2 regions of the Streptomyces sp. NPDC044061 genome follow, and region 2 is predicted to be linked to the other one. Evidence: predicted binding sites of a transcription regulator. Region 2 holds the regulator's gene; the other holds the start of a gene.

Region 1 (11,475 bases), on a different contig from region 2:
GCCGCACCGTCGGGGCGTACCTCGTACGAAACCGGGCCGCGGTTGGACGCGACCAGCACCTCAGCACCGTGCGTGGAAGCCATGAGTCTCAACCTAGCCCGGCCCGGAAACGCTCAAACGTACGTGCCACCCCCCGAGGGGGCTGTATACAGCCGTTTCTCGTGCGCGCGTGCGCCGCTCACGCCACCCGGCGCGCCGCGTACTCCGCGATCTCGGTCATCGGCGGCCGCTCCTCGGTGTCCACCGAGTAGGTGCGCGGCTCGAACCCGTCCGCACTCCGCTCGAACTGGGTGAGCGCCGGACGGACGAGGTGGCCGCGGGCGAGCCTGAGCTGCGCCGTGCGGTAGATCGCCGCGGCCATGCGGCCCAGCGCCTGCCCGTCCTGGTGCCGGTGCTTGCGCACACCCACGTCGACCTGGGCCAGCGCGTCCAGGCCCACCAGGTGCAGGGCGTCCACCAGCATGCCCAGCTCGACGCCGTACCCCACCGGGAACGGCAGCTGCTCCAGCAGCGAGCGACGGGCGGCGTACTCGCCGCCGAGCGGCTGGACGAAGCCGGCCAGCTGTGGCCAGTGCATGTTCAGCAGCGGGCGGGCCATGAGTTCGGTGACCCGGCCGCCCTGTCCGGCCGCGCCGGCGAGCGGACGGTCGTACATGGCCTTCACGAGGTCGACGCCCGGGTCGGTCAGCAGTGGGCCGACGATCCCGGAGACGAAGTCGGAGGAGAACTCCCGCAGATCGGCGTCGACGAAACAGACGATGTCCCCGCCGGTCACCAACAGGGAGCGCCACAGGACTTCACCCTTACCGGGGACGGCGGGGATGCGCGGCAGGATGTCGTCGCGGTGGACGACCCGCGCGCCGGCGGCGGCGGCGACCTCGGAGGTGCGGTCGGTGGACCCGGAGTCGACGACGACGATCTCGTCGACCAGCGGGACCTGCTGCATGAGGTCGTGACGGACGACCGCGACGATGTCGCCGACCGTCTCCTCCTCGTTCAGCGCGGGCAGGACGACGGAGACGGACTGACCGGTGCGCTGCTTGGCGGCCAGTATCCGGTGCAGGGGGCGATCGGCCACGGACCAGGAGCGGGTGGCCAGCCAGCGCTCGACTTCTTCCAGCACGGTCTGCGGCTCCTCACTGTCGCGATCACATGTGGTGACACGGTGTGATCCATCTCGCGGTTCGGACGACTATCTCAACTGTCCTGGCCTTCGGTTACAGTCTTGAACAACGCCGATGACCATCGCATGTCGGGGGTCAAGAGCGTTTACAACCGCATACCGCTCATCCAGAGGGGCAGAGGGACACGGCCCGATGAAGCCCCGGCAACCCCCCTGAGCCGAACTCGTTCACGCGAGGCTCCCGGTCAGGGAAGGTGCCAAATCCGTCTCACGGCGAGGTGCGTCGTGAGGAAGATGAGGAGAAAGGGCCTCGCCTCCATGGCTGTGCAGACAGTTGCAAGCACCAGCAATCCCACCGTAGACCTCGGCCCCGCAGCGGCCCTGAGCTGTCGCGAGTGCGGTCACCGGGTGCCCCTCGGACCGGTGTTCGCCTGCGAGGAGTGTTTCGGCCCGCTGGAGATCGCCTACGACTTCTCCGCCTACGACACCGAAGAGCTGCGCAAGCGCATCGAGGCGGGCCCCGCGAACATCTGGCGCTACGCGCCCCTGCTCCCCGTCCCCGCCGACGTGGCCGACAAGCCCAACATCAACCCGGGCTGGACCAAGCTCGTCAAGGCGGACAACCTCGCGCGCGAACTGGGTGTCACCGGCGGGTTGTATGTGAAGGACGACTCCGGCAACCCGACGCACTCCTTCAAGGACCGCGTCGTCGCCCAGGCCCTGGAGGCCGCCCGCGCCTTCGGCTTCACCACCCTCTCCTGCTCCTCCACCGGCAACCTGGCCGGCGCCGTCGGCGCCGCCGCCGCCCGGGCCGGCTTCCGCTCCTGCGTGTTCATCCCGCACGACCTGGAGCAGGGCAAGGTCGTCATGGCCGCGGTCTACGGTGGCGAACTCGTCGGTATCGAGGGCAACTACGACGACGTGAACCGCTTCTGCTCCGAGCTGATCGGCGACCCGGCCGGCGAGGGCTGGGGCTTCGTGAACGTCAACCTGCGGCCCTACTACGCGGAGGGCTCCAAGACCCTGGCGTACGAGATCTGCGAGCAGCTCGGCTGGCGGCTCCCGGACCAGATCGTGGTCCCGATCGCCTCCGGCTCCCAGCTCACGAAGATCGACAAGGGTCTGCAGGAGCTGATCAAGCTCGGTCTCGTCGAGGACAAGCCGTACAAGATCTTCGGTGCCCAGGCCGAGGGCTGCTCGCCGGTGTCGACCGCGTACAAGGCGGGCCACGACGTCGTACGGCCGCAGAAGCCGAACACCATCGCCAAGTCCCTGGCCATCGGCAACCCGGCCGACGGGCCGTACGTCCTGGACATCGCGCGCCGCACGGGCGGCGCGGTGGAGGACGTGACCGACGAGCAGGTCGTGGACGCGATCAAGCTGCTGGCCCGCACCGAGGGCATCTTCGCCGAGACGGCCGGCGGCGTGACGGTGGGCGTGACGCGCAAGCTCGTCGAGAACGGCGTCCTGGACCCGTCGCTCACCACGGTCGTCCTCAACACCGGCGACGGCCTCAAGACCCTGGACGCGGTGGCCGGCACCGGTCTCACCGCCACCATCCGCCCGACCCTGGACTCCTTCCGAGAGGCTGGCCTCGCATGAGCGTGACCGTTCGCATCCCGACCATCCTGCGCACCTACACGGGTGGCCAGGCCGAGGTCGCCGCCGAGGGCGCGACCCTCGCCGACGTCATCGAGGACCTGGAGAAGAACCACACCGGCATCGCCGCGCGTGTGCTGGACGACCAGGGCAAGCTGCGCCGTTTCGTCAACGTGTACGTCAACGACGACGACGTCCGCTTCGAGCAGGGGCTGGAGACCGTGACCCCCGACGGCGCCGGTGTCTCCATCATTCCGGCCGTCGCCGGGGGCTGATAATTACCTTCGGTAACCGCGGTTACCGATTGTTCATCGAATGGCCTCCTCCGTGAGAGAAACGGAGGGGGCCATTCTGTGTGATTGAGCGCGGTACAGTTGGGGAACGCGTTCCGGACCTGCGGGTCGCAGGCCTCGGAATCATGCCGTACGCCCGACAAGAAACAGCCAAACTGTGCGGGTTTTATGCGGCTTTTGAGCCATTTGCGGGGCCCGACTTGCCCTGAATTCAGCCGAATTCTCGGCAGATTCCGGACCGGGCTCGTCCAGAATTCTCGTCCGATTGACCTGTTGCAGACGGCAGTTGGACAGATACATTCAGCCGCGGTCGACGCGTTCCGGCGCACGCCCCCGACCAATGGGGGGTGAGGTCTGACCCGGGTCCGCGAAGTGTGGATCTGTGCAAGGGCCAGTAATAGGGGAGTTAGGCATGGCTCAGGGCACCGTCAAGTGGTTCAACGCGGAGAAGGGGTACGGCTTCATCGCGGTCGACGGTGGTGCGGATGTTTTCGTCCACTACAGCGCGATCCAGATGGACGGATACCGCACCCTGGAAGAGGGGCAGCGGGTCGACTTCGAGATCTCGCAGGGCCAGAAGGGCCCGCAGGCGGACATGGTCCGGCTGGCGACCAGCTGAAGCACGCGTCGACACAACACCGGCGTACATCACGTTCATCCCGTTCGTCCGCGAAGGGCCCGCACCGCTCCGGTGCGGGCCCTTCGTGCTGCCGTTCCCTTCCGAGGCGCTTGCACTCGCCATGCCCGAGTGCTAATCATTGGCGTTAGCACTCTGAAGGTGAGAGTGACAATGAAGGACCGGGTCGGTGAGGCCCGCAGGCCGGGTGGGGCAAGGAACCACGAGGCCGGTGAGCCGTCCGTCGCGGGCGCGGGCGCGGTCCGAAGGAATCACCCCCAGTCCTGGAGGGACCACTTCACATGGCCAAGATCATCGCGTTCGACGAGGAGGCGCGGCGCGGCCTCGAGCGCGGCATGAACCAGCTCGCGGACGCCGTGAAGGTGACGCTCGGCCCCAAGGGCCGCAACGTCGTCCTCGAGAAGAAGTGGGGCGCCCCCACGATCACCAACGACGGTGTCTCCATCGCCAAGGAGATCGAGCTCGAGGACCCGTACGAGAAGATCGGCGCCGAGCTGGTCAAGGAAGTCGCCAAGAAGACGGACGACGTCGCCGGTGACGGTACGACCACCGCGACCGTGCTCGCCCAGGCCCTGGTCAAGGAAGGCCTGCGCAACGTCGCCGCCGGTGCCAACCCGATGGCTCTGAAGCGCGGTATCGAGAAGGCCGTCGAGGCCGTCTCCGCCGCCCTGCTGGAGCAGGCGAAGGACGTGGAGACCAAGGAGCAGATCGCCTCCACCGCGTCCATCTCCGCCGCCGACACCCAGATCGGCGAGCTGATCGCCGAGGCCATGGACAAGGTCGGCAAGGAAGGCGTCATCACCGTCGAGGAGAGCAACACCTTCGGCCTGGAGCTCGAGCTCACCGAGGGCATGCGCTTCGACAAGGGCTACATCTCCGCCTACTTCGCGACCGACATGGAGCGCATGGAGGCGTCGCTCGAGGACCCCTACATCCTCATCGCCAACTCCAAGATCGGCTCCGTCAAGGACCTGCTCCCGCTCCTGGAGAAGGTCATGCAGTCGGGCAAGCCGCTGCTGATCATCGCCGAGGACGTCGAGGGCGAGGCCCTGTCGACCCTGGTCGTCAACAAGATCCGCGGCACCTTCAAGTCCGTCGCCGTCAAGGCCCCGGGCTTCGGTGACCGCCGCAAGGCCATGCTCGGCGACATCGCCATCCTCACGGGCGGCGAGGTCATCTCCGAGGAGGTCGGCCTCAAGCTGGAGAACGCGACCCTGGACCTCCTGGGTCGCGCCCGCAAGGTCGTCATCACCAAGGACGAGACCACCATCGTCGACGGTGCCGGCTCCTCGGACCAGGTCAACGGCCGGGTGAACCAGATCCGCGCCGAGATCGAGAACAGCGACTCGGACTACGACCGCGAGAAGCTGCAGGAGCGCCTGGCGAAGCTCGCCGGCGGTGTCGCGGTCATCAAGGCCGGCGCCGCCACCGAGGTGGAGCTCAAGGAGCGCAAGCACCGCATCGAGGACGCCGTCCGCAACGCGAAGGCCGCCGTCGAGGAGGGCATCGTCGCCGGTGGTGGCGTGGCCCTGCTGCAGACCACCAACGTCTTCGAGAAGCTGGAGCTCGAGGGTGACGAGGCGACCGGCGCCCAGGCCGTGAAGCTCGCGCTCGAGGCCCCGCTGAAGCAGATCGCCGTCAACGCCGGCCTCGAGGGCGGTGTCGTGGTGGAGAAGGTGCGCAACCTGACCCCGGGCCACGGCCTGAACGCCGCGACCGGCGAGTACGTCGACCTGGTCGCCGAGGGCATCATCGACCCGGCGAAGGTGACCCGTTCCGCGCTGCAGAACGCCGCCTCCATCGCCGCGCTGTTCCTCACCACCGAGGCCGTCATCGCCGACAAGCCGGAGAAGGCCGCCGCGGCCGCTCCGGGCGGCATGCCGGGCGGTGACATGGACTTCTGATCCTTCCGAGGATCGGCACCAGTCCGTATCGACGAGGGCGGCACTCCCTGTCCATGACAGGGGGTGCCGCCCTCGGGCGTGTCCGGGATCACGCGGCGCCCGGCCGGGGTCGTGGAATGTGATGCCGCGCCTAGGCAGTTGCTTCAGACAGTGCAACAATGCGCGCGCACATACCAATCGGTTTACAAGAGTCATTCCCAGGAGCCCCCACGTGACCGTCACGCCCCCCGCCTCCCGCGCGGCCCAGATCCTCTCCCGCCCGACCGTGCTGGGCGGCCTCACCGTCCCCAACCGGATCGTGATGGCCCCGATGACCCGGATGTTCTCCCCGGGCGGCATCCCCGGCGAGGACGTGCTGTCGTACTACGCCCGCCGGGCCGCCGCCGGTGTCGGCCTGATCGTCACCGAGGGTACCTACGTGGGCCACGAGTCGGCCGGGCAGAGCGACCGCGTGCCCCGGTTCCACGGCGAGGAGCAGCTGGCGGGCTGGGCGCGGGTCGCCGAGGCGGTGCACGCGGCGGGCGGCACGATCGTGCCGCAGCTGTGGCACATCGGCATGGTCCGCAAGCCGGGCGACCAGCCCTTCCCGGACGCTCCCGCCGTCGGCCCCTCCGGACTGCGCATCGGCGCCACCGAGGCCACCGGCAAGGCGATGGACCGGGCCGACCTGGACGCCGTCATCGGCGCCTTCGCCGAGGCCGCGGCCGACGCCGAGCGCATCGGCTTCGACGGCGTGGAGCTGCACGGCGCCCACGGCTACCTCCTCGACCAGTTCCTGTGGGCCGGCACCAACCGCCGCACCGACGCCTACGGCGGCGACCCGGTGACCCGCAGCAGGTTCGCCGCCGAGATCGTGGCGGCGGTCCGCGAGGCGGTCTCCCCCGAATTCCCGATCCTCTTCCGCTACTCGCAGTGGAAGCAGGACGCCTACGACGCCCGTCTCGCCGAGACCCCCGAGGAGCTGGAGGCGATCCTGACCCCGCTGGCCGCCGCCGGCGTCGACGCCTTCCACGCCTCCACCCGCCGCTACTGGCTGCCCGAGTTCGACGGCTCCGACCTGAACCTGGCCGGCTGGACGAAGAAGCTCACCGGCAAGCCCGTCATCAGCGTCGGCTCGGTCGGCCTCGACGGCGACTTCATCAAGGCGTTCCAGGGCGAGGGCTCCCCGGTCATGGGCATCGACAACCTCCTGGACCGCCTGGAGGCCGAGGAGTTCGACATGGTCGCCGTCGGCCGCGCCCTGCTCCAGGACCCCGAGTGGGCGGCCAAGGTGCTCGCCGACCGCCTCGACGAGCTGAAGCCGTACGACGCCGCCGCGCTCAAGACCCTGAGCTGAGCCGCGAACGGGACCGCCCGCCTAGAGGTTGCCCATGGGCTCGATGTCGACCTGGACCGGAGTGCCCCAGATCCGCAGCACCTCGTAGTCGGTGAACTCGTGCACGAGCCGGTACGCCATGGCGGGCCGGGACCCGCGGCGCTGGGCGGCCAGGTACGCCTCGGCCTCGCGCCGGTCCCGCCGGGGCGTCCCGCACAGCTGCCACTCGCGGCCGTTCCACGCCTCCGGCAGCCACCGCTGCTGGGGCTGGGGCCGGTCGGCACGGACGCCGTAGCGGGAAGGGCCGGAGGAGGGCGCCTCCGTGGTACGGGGCCTGCCGCCCTGGAACTCCGACCGCCGGGCGGCCCGGCGCCGGGTCTCGCAGAGCAGGCACAGGTCGGGGGCGCTCTCGTCGACGGGCCCGTGCGGGTGCTCGGGGCACCGGGTCGTGGCAGCGCCGCCCTCGACGCTCTCCTCGAGCAGGTCGAGGGCGCGCCGCAGATCGGCCTTGATCTCGTGCAACCGCGCGTCCGGGGTGTCGGCCGTGAGCGACTCCCCGTGCTCCCCGAGCACCCGGAGAGCCCGGCCTAGGGCGGTGAGCTGGGCGTGGTTCATCGTTCGACGGTAGCGCCCCGGGCGGCCGGGGTGGACGTGTGCCCCGGAACGAGCCGATGTGCTGCCGCCGTTCAGCCGCCTTGGTGGACGAGATCTCCTCGCCGCACGCGTTCGCGGCCAGGGCGGCGGCGCGCCTTCCGGGCCGCGCTGGTCGGGAGCGTCTTCAGCATGCCCTGGGCCATGAACCGTCCCGGTGCCGCGTCACGCCGACGCGGCCACCCGGGAGCGGCGGGCGAAGCCGAAGAAGTACGTCGCCGCGAACCCCACGGCGTACCCGGTGAGCAGACCGCCCCCGTAGACGGCCGCCGTGACCCCGGGGCCCCTGTTGCCCGCCAGCAGCGGGAACAGGGCCCAGCCCGACGGGCCGATGGCCGTCGCCCCCACCTTGTCCCCGAGCATCGCGAAGAACCCGACGAAGGCCCCGCCGGCCGCCCCGCCCGCGCACGCAGTCACGAACGGGCGGCCCAGCGGCAGGGACACCCCGTAGATCAGCGGCTCGCCCACGCCCAGCAGCCCTGCCGGGAGTGCCGATCTGATCGTCGTACGCAGAGAGACGTCGTGGCGCAGACGGACGTACACCGCGAGTGCCGCGCCCACCTGGCCCGCGCCCGCCATGGCGAGCAGGGGGAGCAGGACCGTGTAGCCCTGCTGCTCGATGAGGGTGGTGTGAATCGGGATCAGGGCCTGGTGCAGGCCCAGCATGACGAGCGGCAGGAACAGACCGCCGAGGACCAGCCCGGCCGCGGCCCCGGTCGTGGCCAGCAGCCAGTTCGCCGCCGTGCCGATGGCCGAGGCGACCACGCCGGCCGCGTACATCAGGCCGTACAGCGTGACCAGGCCGGAGACGAGGACGGTCACCGTCGGGGTGAGGAGGACGTCCAGCGCTCCCGGCACCCGGCCCCGGCACCACTTCTCCACCCGAGTCGCCAGCAGGGCCGCCGCGAGCGCGCCGAGCACGCCACCCTGGCCCGGCGCCAGATGCATTCCGAACGCCGTCACCTTCGCCACGCCCGGGTGGACGACGACCGCGGCCACCGCGCCGCCCAGCACCGGCGTGCCGCCGAACTCACGCGCCGTGTTGTATCCGACGAACACGGAGATCAGGGCCATGAAGCCGGAGGCGACGGCGGCCAGGGCGGGGGTCAGGCCGGGCAGCCACCCGGCGTTCACCAGCAGCCCGTTGAACCCGGCCAGGACACCGCAGCCGATCAGGGCGGGGATGAGCGGCACGAAGACGGCCGCGATCCGTCGCAGGGCGGCCCTGAGCGGGCCGGCGCCGCCCGGCCGGGGACCCGCTGTGGACCGGGCTGTCCGACCGGCGCCCGTTCCTGCCGCCGCTCCGGCAGCGACGTCCGCGCCCACGCCGGGCACGGCGCCACCGGTGGCCGCCTCCGCCGCGCCGGCCCCGGCCGGCACGGCCGCGACGGTCCCGGCCGCCACACGTGCCGAGACCTCCGCCGTGACCGCGTCGACCGCTCCCGGCCCGAGCACGATCTGGTACGACACCCCCGCCGCCACCACCCCCAGCACCCCGGGCAGCGCCCGCAGCGCCTCCTCGTCCACCGCCCCCGGATCGGCGAACTCCAGCCGGAGGCGGGTCATGCAGTGGGCGACGGACGTGACGTTCGCGGGGCCGCCGACCCGGGCGAGGACGGCGGCCGCGGTGAAGGCGTGGTCGTTGTGCACGCCTCGAGCGTGCGGGTCAGGAGCCCGCGACCGCCAGCGCGGCACGCAGATGGCCGCCGGACTCCTCCAGAAGGCGGGCGGCCGTCGGGCCGTCGACGCCGGCGAGGACGGCCAGGATGGCGTTCTTCACCTCGCCGCCCGACTCGGTGAGCGCCTTCTCGATCTCCTCGTCGGGGGCTCCCGTGGCCAGCGCGACGATACGGCGGGAGCGGGCCCGCAGCTTGTCGTTGGAGGAGCGGACGTCGACCATCAGGTTCCCGTAGGTCTTGCCCAGGCGGATCATCGTGATCGTCGACAGCATGTTGAGCACCAGCTTCTGGGCCGTGCCCGCCTTCAGCCGCGTAGAGCCGGTGATCAGTTCGGGGCCGACGACGACCTCGATGCCGTGCTCGGCCGCGGCGGCGAGCGCGCTGCGCTCGTTGCAGGCCAGCCCGACGGTCAGCGCGCCGAGCGCCCGGGCGTACTCGACCGCGCCGATGGCGTACGGGGTGCGGCCGGAGGCGGAGATCCCGACGACGGTGTCGTCCGGGCCGAGCTTGAGCGCCTCGAGGTCCCGGCGGGCCAGCTTCCTGGAGTCCTCGGCGCCCTCGACCGAGGTGACCATGGCCTCCGGGCCGCCCGCGATCAGGCCGACGACCTGTGCCGGGTCGGTGTTGAAGGTGGGCGGGCACTCGGAGGCGTCGAGCACCCCGAGCCGCCCGGCGGTGCCGGCACCCGCGTACACCAGGCGCCCCCCGCGCGCCATCCGCTCGGCGACGGCGTCGATGGCGGCGGCGATCTCCGGCAGCCGCGCGGAGACGGCGGCGGGCACACCCGCGTCCTCGCCGTTCATCAGCCGCGCGATCTCGAGGGTCGGCAGCCGGTCGATCTCGGCGAGATCGGGCCGGAAGGCTTCGGTGGTCAGGGACTCCAACTCGTTGCGCAGGTCATGGGAGGTCATGGGGGGTGGCTCTCTCCGATTCGCGTGCTCTGAACTCACCTGGGGCTGGTGCGGTGCCGGTGTGCCAGCGCCTCGTAGGACGCCGCCAGCGCGGGCGCCGCGCTTTCGTAGGTCCGCTGCGCCACCCCCACGAACAGGCAGTCGACCACGAGGAGTTGACTCGTCCGTGAGGACATCGCGGCGGGCCGCAGCTCGGTCTCCCGGGAGGTCGACGTGGTCAGTACGTGGTCGGCGTACTGCGTCACCGGCGAGTCGGGTCGGCCGGTGATGGCCACCGTCGTCGCCCCGTGCTCGAACGCGACACGCAGCGGCTCGATGACGTCCCCGGTCGAACCGGAGTGGGTGATGGCGATCGCCACGTCACCCGAACGGAGCTGCACCGCGTTGGTCACCGCGAGATGCGGATCGCTGTGCGCGTGGGCTATGAGCCCTATCCGCAGGAGCTTCTGCGTGAGGTCCTGGGCGACCAGACCGGAGGCGCCTATGCCGTACACGTCGGTGCGGCGGGCGCCGGCCAGCGCGGTGACGGCGGCGCTCAGCTGGGCGGTGTCGAGTCCGGCGGCCGTGTCGGCGAGGGTCTGCTGCTCCTCGTAGGCGAGTTTGGCGACGACGTCGGCGATGGGATCGTCCACCGCGATGTCCGTCGTGATCGCGGGTGCGCGGCCCGACTGCTGCTGCGCGGCCAGTCCGGCGAGGGCGAGCCGCAGGTCGCGGTAGCCGGGGTAGCCGAGCAGGCGGGCGGTCCGTACGACCGTCGCCTCGCTGGTGCCGGTCAGTTCGGCCAGGCCGGTGACCGTCAGGGCGGCGCAGCCGGCCGGGTCGCTCGCGACCGCCTCGGCGACCCGCTGCATGGACCGGGTCATGGAAGGGGCGAGGGTGCGCACCTTCGCGGCGAGCGAGCCCCCGGGGCCTCCGAAAATTTCCTTCACATCCTGGGTCACCAATGAAAGATATTTTCGGTTCGGTGTCGAGGTCAAGAGTGCGCACAATGGGACCATGCAGTCCCTAACACCTCTTGAGCAGGCGCTGCACGCCGCCCGCGCGCTGGTGCTCGCCGACCTGGTGGCGGGCGGCGTCGCCGAGGCCGACGTGGTCTCGCTGGTCGAGGACTCCGTGGTGCAGCGGCGCTGGTGGGTCGAGCAGTGGCCGGACGGCGCCGACTACCTCGCCGGGCTGATCGCGCAGGACGTGCAGGACGCGTTGCTGGAGCGGTACGGCCGCTGGCCGCTGTGCCCGGTGTGCGGCTCGGGCGACCCGCACGCGCTGGACGTGGAGCCGGAACTGGGGTCCGACCCGCACTGGGTGTGCCACGAGTCGGGCGTGAAGGTGGCCGCGGTGGGCTCGCTGGGGCAGGCCTCGGGCG
Region 2 (11,475 bases):
CGCGCCCGCCGCGAGGACGGCGGCGATCTGGCCGCCGCGCATGAGGCCGCCGGCGGCGACGACCGGGATGCTCACGGCCTCGCGGACCTGCGCGATCAGTGACAGCAGTCCGATGCCGGAGCCGTCGCTCTCCGCGAGGTCCCGGTGCGTGCCCTGGTGGCCGCCGGCCTCCACGCCCTGCGCGATCACCGCGTCCGCGCCCGCCCGCTCGACCGCGAGGGCCTCCTCGGCGGTGGTGGCGGTGACCAGGGTGAGGGTCCCGGCCCGGCGGAGGGAGTCGACGACGTCCCGGCTCGGCACGCCGAAGTGGAAGGAGACCACCGGCACCGGGTTGTCGAGGAGGACGGCGAGCTTGGCGTCGTAGCCGTCGTCCCGGCCGCTGTCCGGGTCGCCCAGCTCGGTCTCGTACCAGGCGGCCTCACCGGCCAGCTGGTGCGCGTACAGCTCCACGGCCCCCGACTCCGCGTACTCGGGCTGGGGCATGAAGAGGTTCACGCCGAAGGGACGGCCGGTGAGCCCCCGCAGCTGCTTGATCTCCTGGTACATGCCGTCGGCGGTCTTGTACCCGGCGGCGAGAAACCCGAGACCGCCCGCCTCGGACACGGCGGCGGCGAGCTGCGGGAGGGAGACACCGCCCGCCATGGGGGCCTGCACGATCGGCTGGGGGAAGAGATCGGTCAGTGCGGAGGACATGACCGCATGTTGTCACGTCCTCCGAACAAGTCCGAATCCGGGCTTCCCATGGCATACACCACTGGCAAAGCCCGGAATCAGCGCCCGTTGAAAGCGTCCTTCAACCGCGAGAACAGCCCCTGCTGACCCGGCTGGAACTGTCCCTGCGGACGCTCCTCGCCCCGCAGCTTGGCCAGCTCGCGCAGCAGCCGCTCCTGCTCGGGATCGAGCTTCGTCGGGGTCGTGACCTCGACGTGCACGATCAGGTCGCCCCGGCCGCCGCCGCGCAGGTGCGTGACGCCCCGGTTGTGCAGCGGGATCGACTGGCCGGACTGGGTGCCGGGCCGGATGTCGACCTCCTCCATGCCGTCCAGGGTCTCCAGCGGCACCTTGGTGCCGAGGGACGCCGCGGTCATCGGGATGGTGACCGTGCAGTGCAGATCGTCGCCGCGCCGCTGGAACGTCGTATGCGGCAGCTCGTGGATCTCGACGTAGAGGTCACCGGCCGGACCGCCGCCGGGGCCGACCTCACCCTCGCCGGCGAGCTGGATCCGGGTGCCGTTGTCGACACCGGCCGGGATCTTCACCGTCAGGGTGCGGCGGGAACGGACCCGGCCGTCGCCCGCGCACTCCGGGCAGGGGGTCGGCACGACCGTGCCGAAGCCCTGGCACTGGGGGCAGGGGCGGGAGGTCATGACCTGGCCCAGGAAGGACCGGGTCACCTGGGAGACCTCACCGCGGCCGCGGCACATGTCACACGTCTGGGCGGACGTGCCCGGGGCCGCGCCCTCCCCGCTGCAGGTGTTGCAGACGACCGCGGTGTCGACCTGGATGTCCTTGGTCGTGCCGAAGGCCGCCTCGTCCAGCTCGACCTCGATGCGGATCATCGCGTCCTGGCCGCGCCGGGTGCGCGAACGCGGGCCGCGCTGCGACGCCGTACCGAAGAACGCGTCCATGATGTCGGAGAAGTTGCCGAAGCCGCCGGCCCCGAAGCCGCCCGCACCCGCGCCGCCCGCCTGGGAGAGCGGATCGCCGCCGAGGTCGTAGACCTGCTTCTTCTGCGGGTCCGAGAGCACCTCGTAAGCGGCGTTGATCTCCTTGAACCGCTCCTGGGTCTTCGGGTCCGGGTTGACGTCCGGGTGCAGCTCGCGCGCGAGCCGACGGAACGCCTTCTTGATCTCATCCTGCGACGCGTCGCGGCGCACGCCGAGAACGGCGTAGTAGTCCGTGGCCACTTACGACTCCGCCAGGATCTGTCCGACGTACCGTGCCACTGCGCGTACCGCTCCCATCGTTCCCGGGTAGTCCATGCGGGTCGGTCCGACCACGCCGAGCTTGGCAACCGCCTCGCCGCCCGAACCGTAGCCGACCGACACGACGGAGGTGGAGTTGAGTCCCTCATAGGCGTTCTCGTGCCCGATCCGCACGGTCATGCCCGAATCCCCCGCCTCGCCGAGGAGCTTGAGGAGCACGACCTGCTCCTCAAGGGCCTCCAGGACGGGCCGGATCGTGAGGGGGAAGTCATGTCCGAAGCGGGTGAGATTGGCGGTGCCGCCGATCATCAGCCGCTCCTCGTTCTCTTCGACCAGTGTCTCCAGCAGTGTGGAGAGCACCGTGGAGACCGTACCGCGGTCCTCGGCCTCGAAGCCCTCGGGCAGGTCCTCGACCAGGCGCGGCACGTCGGTGAACCGGCGGCCCGCGACCCGGCTGTTCAGCCGCGCCCTGAGGTCCGCCAGGGACGCCTCGCCGAAGGGCGCGGGGCAGTCGACCATCCGCTGCTCGACCCGCCCGGTGTCCGTGATCAGCACGAGCATCACACGCGCGGGCGCGAGCGAGAGCAGTTCCACGTGCCGCACCGTGGACCGGGTCAGCGACGGGTACTGCACGACGGCGACCTGCCGGGTCAGCTGCGCGAGCAGCCGCACCGTGCGCGCCACGACGTCGTCGAGGTCGACGGCGCCCTCGAGGAAGTTCTGGATGGCCCGCCGCTCGGGCGCGGTCATCGGCTTGACGCCCGCGAGCTTGTCCACGAACAGCCGGTAGCCCTTGTCGGTGGGGATGCGCCCGGCACTGGTGTGCGGCTGCGCGATGTACCCCTCGTCCTCCAGGGCCGCCATGTCGTTGCGCACGGTCGCCGGGGAGACGCCGAGGTTGTGCCGCTCGGTGAGCGCCTTCGAGCCCACCGGCTCCTCGGTGCCCACGTAGTCCTGGACGATGGCGCGCAGCACCTGAAGCCTGCGTTCACTCAGCATCCGCGCGCACCTCCAGCATGTCGTCCCTCGCCCCTTCGGGTGGTGTGCCTGGCACTCTGCGTGTCCGAGTGCCAGCGTTCCCCGGCCCAGTGTACGGCCGTGGGGTACTCACTGGGCAAGGTCGGTCCTGTCGTACCCGCCCGTACCGCTAGCGTCGCGGTATGACGGTGACTTGGGAAGACCTGGGGTGGGAGCGGCTGGCCCCCGGTGTGGGGCGGTGCCGGCTGCCCGGCTGGGACTGCACCGTGGGCCTGGTCCTCGGCGAGGGCACGGCGCTGGTGGTGGACGCCGGATCGAGCCTGACCGAGGGGGCGCGGCTGCGGGCGCGGGCGCAGGAACTGGCCGGCGACCGTGTGACCCATCTCGCGCTGACCCATCCCCATTTCGACCACGTCTTCGGCGCGGCCGCGTTCGCCGGGGCCGAGGTGTACGCGGCGGTGGGCACGGACGCGGTGTTCGCGTACGAACGCGAGGAGCTGCGCCGCGACGCGATCGGGCACGGCCTGCCGGCGGCGCAGGCGGAGGAGGCGGCGAAGACGCTGACCCCGCCCCGCCATCTGGTCTCCGGGGAGTGGACGCTGGATCTCGGCGGCGGCCGCCAGGCGCTGCTGGCCAACGTGGGCCCGGGCCACACGGCGCACGACCTGGCGGTGCTGGTCCCCGGCTCCCCCGAGGTGGTCTTCTGCGGCGACCTCGTCGAGGAGTCGGGTGAGCCGCAGGCGGGCCCGGACGCGGTCCCGTCCCGCTGGCCGGACGCACTCGACCGGCTGCTCGCGCTGGGCGGCGAGGACGCCGTGTACGTGCCCGGTCACGGAGCGGTGGTCGACGCGGCCTTCGTACGACGTCAACGCGCCGAGCTGGCGGCGCGTTTCGGCGTGTCGTGAGCGGGGGTCCGCGGGTTCTCCTATCGTCATCCGAATGCGCCAGTACTCCGCCGACCTGACCCCGCCGTGGAAGAAGCCGAAGCCCGTGCCGGAGGTTCCGGCCGAGCCGGGGCTGGTGGTGGAGGAGCCGGGTACCGGGTTCTGCGGGGCGGTGATCCGCTGCGAGGCGGGCACGGTGACGCTGGAGGACCGCTTCGGCAGGCACCGGGTGTTCCCGATGGACCCGCGCGGCTTCCTGCTGGAGGGCAGGGTGGTCACCCTGGTGCGGCCCTCCTCGGGTCCGGTACGGCCCACGCGTACGGCGTCCGGTTCGGTGGCCGTTCCCGGCGCACGCGCGCGCGTGGCCCGCGCCGGCCGCATCTACGTGGAGGGCCGGCACGACGCCGAGCTGGTCGAGAAGGTGTGGGGCGACGACCTGCGCATCGAGGGCGTGGTCGTGGAGTACCTGGCGGGCGTGGACGACCTGCCGTCGATCGTGGCGGAGTTCGGGCCCGGGCCGGACGCGCGGCTGGGGGTGCTGGTCGACCACCTGGTGCCCGGCACGAAGGAGTGGCGCATCGCCGAGTCGGTGACGAGTGAGCACGCGCTCGTCGTCGGCCACCCGTACATCGACATCTGGGAGGCGGTGAAGCCGGCGTCCCTGGGGATCCCCGGCTGGCCCCGGGTGCCGCGCGGGCAGGACTGGAAGACGGGCGTGTGCCGGGCGCTGGGCTGGCCGGAGAACACCGGGGCCGCCTGGCAGGGGATCCTGTCGCGGGTCCGCTCCTACAAGGACCTGGAGCCGGAGCTGCTGGGGCGGGTCGAGGAGCTGATCGACTTCGTCACGGCTCCGGAGTGACCGGGGCGGCGGCGTGACGGCTCCGGGGTGACCCGGCCGACTTCGTCACGGCTCCGGAGTGACCCGGGCGGCGGCGCCCATGCGCTCGCGGTGGCCGGCCCGGTCCGGGGCGCCCAGGTAGGACAACGGCCGCTCCAACGGCCCGAACCGCACCTTGCTGGGCGCCCGGCGTCGCAGCGCCTCGTCGTAGTCCTTGTAGGAGCCAGTGATCTCGACGCGGTAGCGCAGGCGCGGCAGGCCGGGCCGCAGGGGTTCACAGCTGCGGACGAACTCCCACAGCAGCGGGTCGTCGCGGTCGATCTCGCCCTTCGGGCACAGCTCGATCGTGTAGACCCGTGCTCCCTTGGCGCCGCGCGCCCAGTGGATCCCGGCTCCGGCCAGTGAGTCCCAGCGCACCAGGGCGACCTCCTCGCCCCGCATCCACCAGAAACCCTGGGAGTCGAGCGCGGTGACCAGGTCGCGCCCCTTCCATCTGTGCCGCAGGACCCAGATCAGGAGGGCCCCGGGGAGCAGCAGGATCAGTCCCGGCCACCGGCCCCCCTGGAGGACGAGGTCGAGGCCGAGCGCACCCATGAGGAGGGACACCACGAAAGCGGGCAACGCGGGCTTCAGGCGCCGCCGTCCGTACCGCAGGACGGTCGCGTCCGGATCCGGCCGTCTCTCAGAGATCATGGCCGGGAACTGTAGCCGGGCCGCCGATCAGTCGACCAGGTCCCTGACCACCGCGTCCGCCAGCAGCCGCCCGCGCAGGCTGAGGACGCCCCGGCCCCGCGCGTACGGACCTTCCTGCAGCAGCCCGTCCGCCAGCGCCCGCCGGGAGGCCGCGAGCCCTTCGTCCTTCAGCAGGGACAGCGGTACGCCCTCCCGCAGCCGCAGTTCCAGGAGGATCCGTTCCACCCGCCGGTCCTCGTCGGACAGCAGCTCCCGGCCCGCGCCCGGTGAGCGGCCGGAGGCGAGGGCCGCCGCGTACGCGCCCGGATGCTTGACGTTCCACCAGCGCACCCCGCCCACGTGGCTGTGTGCCCCGGGGCCGGCGCCCCACCAGTCCGCGCCCCGCCAGTACAGCTCGTTGTGCAGGCAGCGCCCGGACTCGGAGGTGGCCCAGTTGGAGACCTCGTACCAGTCGAAGCCCGCGGCCGACAGCGTCTCCTCGGCGATCAGGTAGCGGTCGGCGTGCACGTCGTCGTCCGTCATCGGGACCTCGCCGCGACGGATCCGGCGGGCGAGCTGGGTGCCCTCCTCGACGATCAGGGCGTACGCGCTGACGTGGTCCGGGCCCGCACCGATCGCCGCGTCCAGGGACGCCCGCCAGTCGTCGTCGGACTCGCCGGGCGTGCCGTAGATCAGGTCGAGGTTGACGTGCTCGAAGCCGGCCGCCCTGGCCTCGGCCACGCAGGCCTCGGGACGGCCCGGGGTGTGCGTGCGGTCCAGGATCCTCAGCACGTGCTGCTTCGCGCTCTGCATGCCGAAGGAGACGCGGTTGAAGCCGCCCTCCCGGAGGGTGGCCAGGTACGCGGGGTCGACCGACTCCGGGTTCGCCTCCGTCGTGATCTCCGCGTCCGGCGCCAGACCGAACTCGTCGCGGATCGCGCCCAGCATCCGTGCCAGGTCGCCCGCGGCCAGCAGCGTCGGGGTCCCGCCGCCGACGAAGACCGTACGGATCTCCCGCGGGTCGTCGCCGAGCACCTTGCGGGCCAGCCGGATCTCGTCGATCAGGGTGTCCGCGTAGTTGTCCCGGGACGCCAGCACTCCTCCCGTGCCGCGCAGCTCGGTCGCGGTGTACGTGTTGAAGTCGCAGTAGCCGCAGCGGGTCGCGCAGTAGGGGACGTGCAGGTAGAACCCGAGGGGTCGGTCGACGGCCCCGGCGAGCGCGCCGGCGGGCAGCGCGCCGTCGTCGGGGACGGGATCGCCGTCGGGAAGTGCGGAAGGCATGTCTCCCATTGTCCCGTACTCGTCGTCCCGCACTCGTCCGTCCCGCACTCGCCGCCCGCGACGACGGTCACTCGGCCTGGAGCACCAGCAACGCCAGGTCGTCCTCGGGGAGACCGCCGCCGAAGTCGTGCACCAGGTGGCGGATCCTTTCCGCGATCAGTTCGGCGCTCAGGCCCGCACAGCCGGACAGGGCGCGGGCGAGCCCGTCGCCGTCGTCGAACTGGCGCGAGCCGGAGCGGCGCTCGGTCACCCCGTCGGTGACGCACAGCAGGCTGTCGCCGGGCCGCAGCTCGATGGTCTCACTGGTGTAGGTCTCGTCCTCGACCACGCCGAGCAGGGTCTGCGGGCGGGCCGCCGTACGCACCTGGCCGTCGGGGCCGAGGACCAGCGGCAGCGGGTGCCCGGCGGAGGCCAGGGTGCAGCGGACACCGCCGTCGTGCGGGGTCAGCTCGCCGTAGAGGAGGGAGAGGAAGCGGGTCTGCGGGCCGTCACCGGCGACCACCGGCCGGCCGCCGGCGGCGACCAGCGCGCGGGCCGCCGCGTCGGCGGCCTCGGTGGCGTCGTCCAGGAGGAGCTGGTTGAGCCGGTCGAGGACGTCGGCGACCCGGTAGCCCTCGCGCGCCAGCAGGCGCAGCCAGGGGCGGGCGAGCCCGATCACGACCGCGGCCTCGGGGCCCTTGCCCTGCACGTCGCCGATCGCGAAGCACCAGCGGCCGTCGCCCGCCGGGAACAGGTCGTAGAAGTCGCCGCTCGGGCCGCCCTTGTCGCAGGGTTCGTAGACGAGCGCGCTGCTCATGCCGGGGATCTCCGCGACCGCGCCGGGCAGCAGGCCGCGCTGCAGGACGGCGCTGATGGTGGCCTGCCGGGCGTACTGGCGGGCCGCGCCGATGGCGAGGGCCACCCGGCGGCCGAGGTCCTCGACCAGACCGGTGACCTCGTCGGGAAAGCCGAGCAGCCCGCAGCGCCCGATCACCAGCGTGCCCAGCGGGCGTCCGCCCGCGATCAGCCGGTACGCCAGCGCCGTGCCGCGGGCGCCCTGCGGGCCGAGCGCGTCACCGGGCCAGGGGTACGGCTCGGGGCCGGACCTCCCCCACTCCCGGCTTCGCTCGAACGGGGGGACGTCCATCCCGTCCCGCGGGCAGGGCGGTTCCTTCTCCAGGGCGCGGGACAGCTCCTCGACGCGGTTCTCGCTGGTGTGCCAGACGCGGGCGGGAGCACTGCCGTCGCCGCCACGTATCGTCGCCTCGTCCTCCAGCCACACCGCGCACCAGTCGGCGAGCCGGGGCACGAGCAGCTGGCCGGTGAGGGCCGTGACCAGGTTCTCGTCCAGCTGACCTGCGAGCAGGTCGGAGGCCTCGGCGAGGAAGGACAGCGCGCCCCGGCCGAGCCAGTCCCGGCCGTCCCCGGGGCGCCGCGGCTGCGGGGCGAGGGCCTCGGCGGCCTCGAGGGTGTGCTCCGGGGCGGGCCCCTCCGGGTGCTCCTTCCCGCCGGCGGGCAGCCGCGCCCACACGGTCTTGGCGCCGGTGCGGTAGGTGACGCCCCAGGACTCGGCGAGCGTGGCGACCAGACGCAGGCCGCGCCCGTGCTCGAGCATGTCGTACGGCGCCTCGGCGCCAGCGGGGTCGCGCGGGGCGCGCGTCGGGTGGTGGTCGCACACCTCGACGACGAACGCGCCCTCCTGCTCCAGGCGCCAGTCGACCTCCACCTCGGTGCCCGCGTGCACGACGGCATTGGTCACGAGTTCGCTGACGACGGCCATGGCGTCGTCGGCCAGCCGGCCGAACCCCTCGGGCCCGGTGAGCCCCTGCTCGGCCCACTCGGCGAACGCGGCGCGCAGCAGGGCACGGGCGGAGCCCGGCGCGAGGGGACCGCAGGGCAGGGCGGCCCGGCCCCGGGCGCGCGGGCCCGCGCCGTGGGACGCGGGCGCGTCACAGGCCCGGGAGCCCGTCTCCCGCTGCGTCGGTATGGCCGCCATGTCCATGCGGCCAGGGTGACAGAAAGAACTCACGCCTAAGCGTTGAGTTACCGAAGTGGACAGCCACCCGTGAGAACTGTGCTAGGGGTTTGCTCGAACACGGTCGGAAAGCGGCCCCGGAAGGGCAATTCCTTCCGGGGCTCCCTCCGGGGCCGGGCGGTTGCCTCACGCCTCCCGCGTACCGGCGTACATGTCGTCGATCAGGTGCTTGTACTCCCGCTCGACCACCGGCCGCTTCAGCTTCAGGCTCGGCGTGATCTCGCCGTGCTCCACGTCGAGGTCGCGCGGCAGCAGCCGGAACTTCTTGATGGTCTGCCAGCGCTGCAGGCCCTCGTTGAGCTGCTTGACATAGCCGTCGACCATCTCGACGGTCTGCGGGGCGGCGACGACCTCGGCGTAGGACTTGCCGTCCAGGCCGTTTTCCTTGGCCCACTGCAGGATCGTGATCTCGTCGAGGGCGATGAGGGCGGTGCAGTAGTTCCGGTCGGCGCCGTGCACCAGGATGTTGGAGACGTAGGGGCACACGGCCTTGAACTGGCCCTCGACCTCGGCGGGGGCGACGTACTTGCCGCCGGAGGTCTTGATGAGGTCCTTCTTGCGGTCGGTGATGCGCAGGTAGCCGTCGGGCGACAGCTCGCCGATGTCGCCGGTGTGGAACCAGCCGTCGGACTCCAGCACCTCGGCGGTCTTCTCCGGCTGCTGGTGGTAGCCGTCCATGATGCCGGGGCCGCGCAGCAGGATCTCGCCGTCGTCTGCGATGCGCACCTCGCAGCCGGGCAGCGGCTTGCCGACGGTGCCGGTGCGGTAGGCCTCGCCGGGGTTGACGAAGGAGGCCGCGGAGGTCTCGGTGAGGCCGTAGCCCTCCAGGATGTGGATGCCGGCGCCGGCGAAGAAGTAGCCGATCTCGGGGGAGAGCGCGGAGGCGCCGGAGACACAGGCGCGCAGCCGGCCGCCGAAGGCTTCACGGAGCTTGGAGTAGACGAGGGCGTCGGCCACCTTGTGCTTGGCGCCGAGGCCGAACGGCACGGCGTGGGCGCCGGTGCGGCGGAAGTTGTCCTGCGAGACCTTGGCGTACTCGCGGGCGACTTCGGCGGCCCACTGGAAGATCTTGTACTTGGCCGCGCCGCCATCGCGGGCCTTGGCCGCGACGCCGTTGTAGACCTTCTCGAAGATGCGCGGCACGGCCGCCATGTACGTCGGCTGCACCACCGGAAGGTTTTCGATGATCTTGTCGACGCGGCCGTCGACGGCGGTGACGTGGCCGACCTCGATCTGACCCGAGGTGAGCACCTTGCCGAAGACGTGGGCGAGCGGCAGCCACAGGTACTGCACGTCATCGCCGCTGACCAGGCCGGTCGCGGCGATGGCCTTGGCCATGTACGCCCAGTTGTCGTGCGGCAGGCGCACGCCCTTGGGGCGGCCGGTGGTGCCGGAGGTGTAGATCAGGGTGGCGAGCTGGTCCCTGGTGATCGCGCCGACCCGCTCCTTGATCAGCTCGGGGTGCTTCTCCAGGTAGGCGGCGCCGCGCTGCTCCAGGTCGGTGAGGGTGGTCACCCAGTCGCTCGTCTCGACACCGGCCGGGTCGACGACGACGACCTTGGTCAGTGCGGGCAGTTCGGCGCGCTTCTCCAGCGCCTTGGCGACCTGGGCCGCGTCCTCGGCGATCAGCACCCGGCTCTCGGAGTCGGAGAGGATGAACGCCGACTCGTCGGCGTTGGTCTGCGGGTAGACGGTCGTGGTGGCGCCGCCCGCGCACATGATGCCGAGGTCGGCGATGATCCACTCCACGCGGGTGGAGGAGGCGAGCGCCACCCGCTGCTCCGGCTGGAGGCCCAGCTCGATGAGGCCGGCCGCGATCGCGTGCACCCGCTGCGACGCCTCACCCCAGCTCAGCGACTTCCAGTCGTCGGGGCCCTGGCCCGAGGCCGGCGGCACCGGGTATCGGTAGGCCTCGGCGTCCGGTGTGGCCGCGACGCGCTCCAGGAAGAGGGCCGCCACGGACGGCGGACGGTTCTCGATCAGGGTCTGTGTGTCGCTCACGACATCCTCCGGGGGCCCGCGACTGCGCGGCTGACTCGGTGCGGCTGGGTTAACTCACGGTGGGGTTCGCGCTTGTTGTTTAACTCGCGAGTAACTATCGAGCAGGGATCAGAGTAAGGCGCGACCGGCCGCTGCGTAAGGGGCATCGGCCTGTCACTTTCCACTCAGAGCGACGCTACGCACGCGTAGGGGCCCGCCGCACTTTCGCACGACGAGCCCCCACATGCCCGGTTTACGGACGTAACCCGTTGTTACCTCTGGTTACTTCTTGCCCTTGGCCGACCCCGCGCTGTCATCACTGGAGAGAACCGCGATGAAGGCCTCCTGCGGAACCTCCACGGAACCCACCATCTTCATCCGCTTCTTGCCTTCCTTCTGCTTCTCCAGCAGCTTCCGCTTACGGGAGATGTCACCGCCGTAGCACTTGGCGAGGACGTCCTTGCGGATGGCCCGGATGGTCTCGCGGGCGATCACCCGGGAGCCGATGGCGGCCTGGATGGGCACCTCGAACGCCTGCCGCGGGATCAGCTCGCGCAGCTTGGCGACGAGCCGCACCCCGTACGCGTACGCGGCGTCCTTGTGGGTGATCGCCGAGAAGGCGTCCACCTTGTCGCCGTGCAGCAGGATGTCGACCTTGACCAGGCTGGAGGTCTGCTCGCCGGTGGGCTCGTAGTCCAGGGACGCGTAGCCGCGCGTCTTGGACTTCAGCTGGTCGAAGAAGTCGAAGACGATCTCCGCGAGCGGGAGGGTGTAGCGGATCTCGACCCGGTCCTCGGAGAGGTAGTCCATGCCGAGCAGGGTGCCGCGCCGGGTCTGGCACAGCTCCATGATCGAACCGATGAACTCGGTGGGCGCCAGGATGGTGGCGCGCACGACCGGCTC

What was found. Region 2 encodes HrcA, which represses chaperone genes, less so after heat shock. Its sites were predicted from a motif close to TTNGCACTCNGNNNNNCNGAGTGCNAA; they were not measured.
Region 1: groL (chaperonin GroEL) is a predicted target of HrcA. The motif match lies at 3,744-3,770, and genes of this name have one in related genera.

The regions. Positions count from the first base shown of each region.
Region 1 is NZ_JBWKFL010000018.1:10,769-22,243, forward strand. Features, by position in the region: gene AC07CM_RS27940 (alpha,alpha-trehalose-phosphate synthase (UDP-forming)) at 1-83, opposite strand, end outside; gene AC07CM_RS27945 (glucosyl-3-phosphoglycerate synthase) at 179-1,123, opposite strand; SAM riboswitch class I at 1,284-1,424, shown strand; gene thrC (threonine synthase) at 1,442-2,725, shown strand; gene AC07CM_RS27955 (ubiquitin-like small modifier protein 1) at 2,722-2,997, shown strand; gene AC07CM_RS27960 (cold-shock protein) at 3,428-3,634, shown strand; gene groL (chaperonin GroEL) at 3,934-5,556, shown strand; gene AC07CM_RS27970 (NADH:flavin oxidoreductase) at 5,768-6,892, shown strand; gene AC07CM_RS27975 (hypothetical protein) at 6,914-7,486, opposite strand; gene AC07CM_RS27980 (PTS transporter subunit EIIC) at 7,688-9,172, opposite strand; gene murQ (N-acetylmuramic acid 6-phosphate etherase) at 9,189-10,112, opposite strand; gene AC07CM_RS27990 (MurR/RpiR family transcriptional regulator) at 10,148-11,053, opposite strand; gene AC07CM_RS27995 (hypothetical protein) at 11,109-11,475, shown strand, end outside.
Region 2 is NZ_JBWKFL010000002.1:399,279-410,753, forward strand. Features, by position in the region: gene AC07CM_RS04285 (nitronate monooxygenase) at 1-693, opposite strand, end outside; gene dnaJ (molecular chaperone DnaJ) at 771-1,907, opposite strand; gene hrcA (heat-inducible transcriptional repressor HrcA) at 1,908-2,924, opposite strand; gene AC07CM_RS04300 (MBL fold metallo-hydrolase) at 3,086-3,808, shown strand; gene AC07CM_RS04305 (DUF3097 domain-containing protein) at 3,843-4,646, shown strand; gene AC07CM_RS04310 (hypothetical protein) at 4,692-5,318, opposite strand; gene hemW (radical SAM family heme chaperone HemW) at 5,346-6,578, opposite strand; gene AC07CM_RS04320 (SpoIIE family protein phosphatase) at 6,646-8,553, opposite strand; gene AC07CM_RS04325 (AMP-dependent synthetase/ligase) at 8,719-10,593, opposite strand; gene lepA (translation elongation factor 4) at 10,855-11,475, opposite strand, start outside.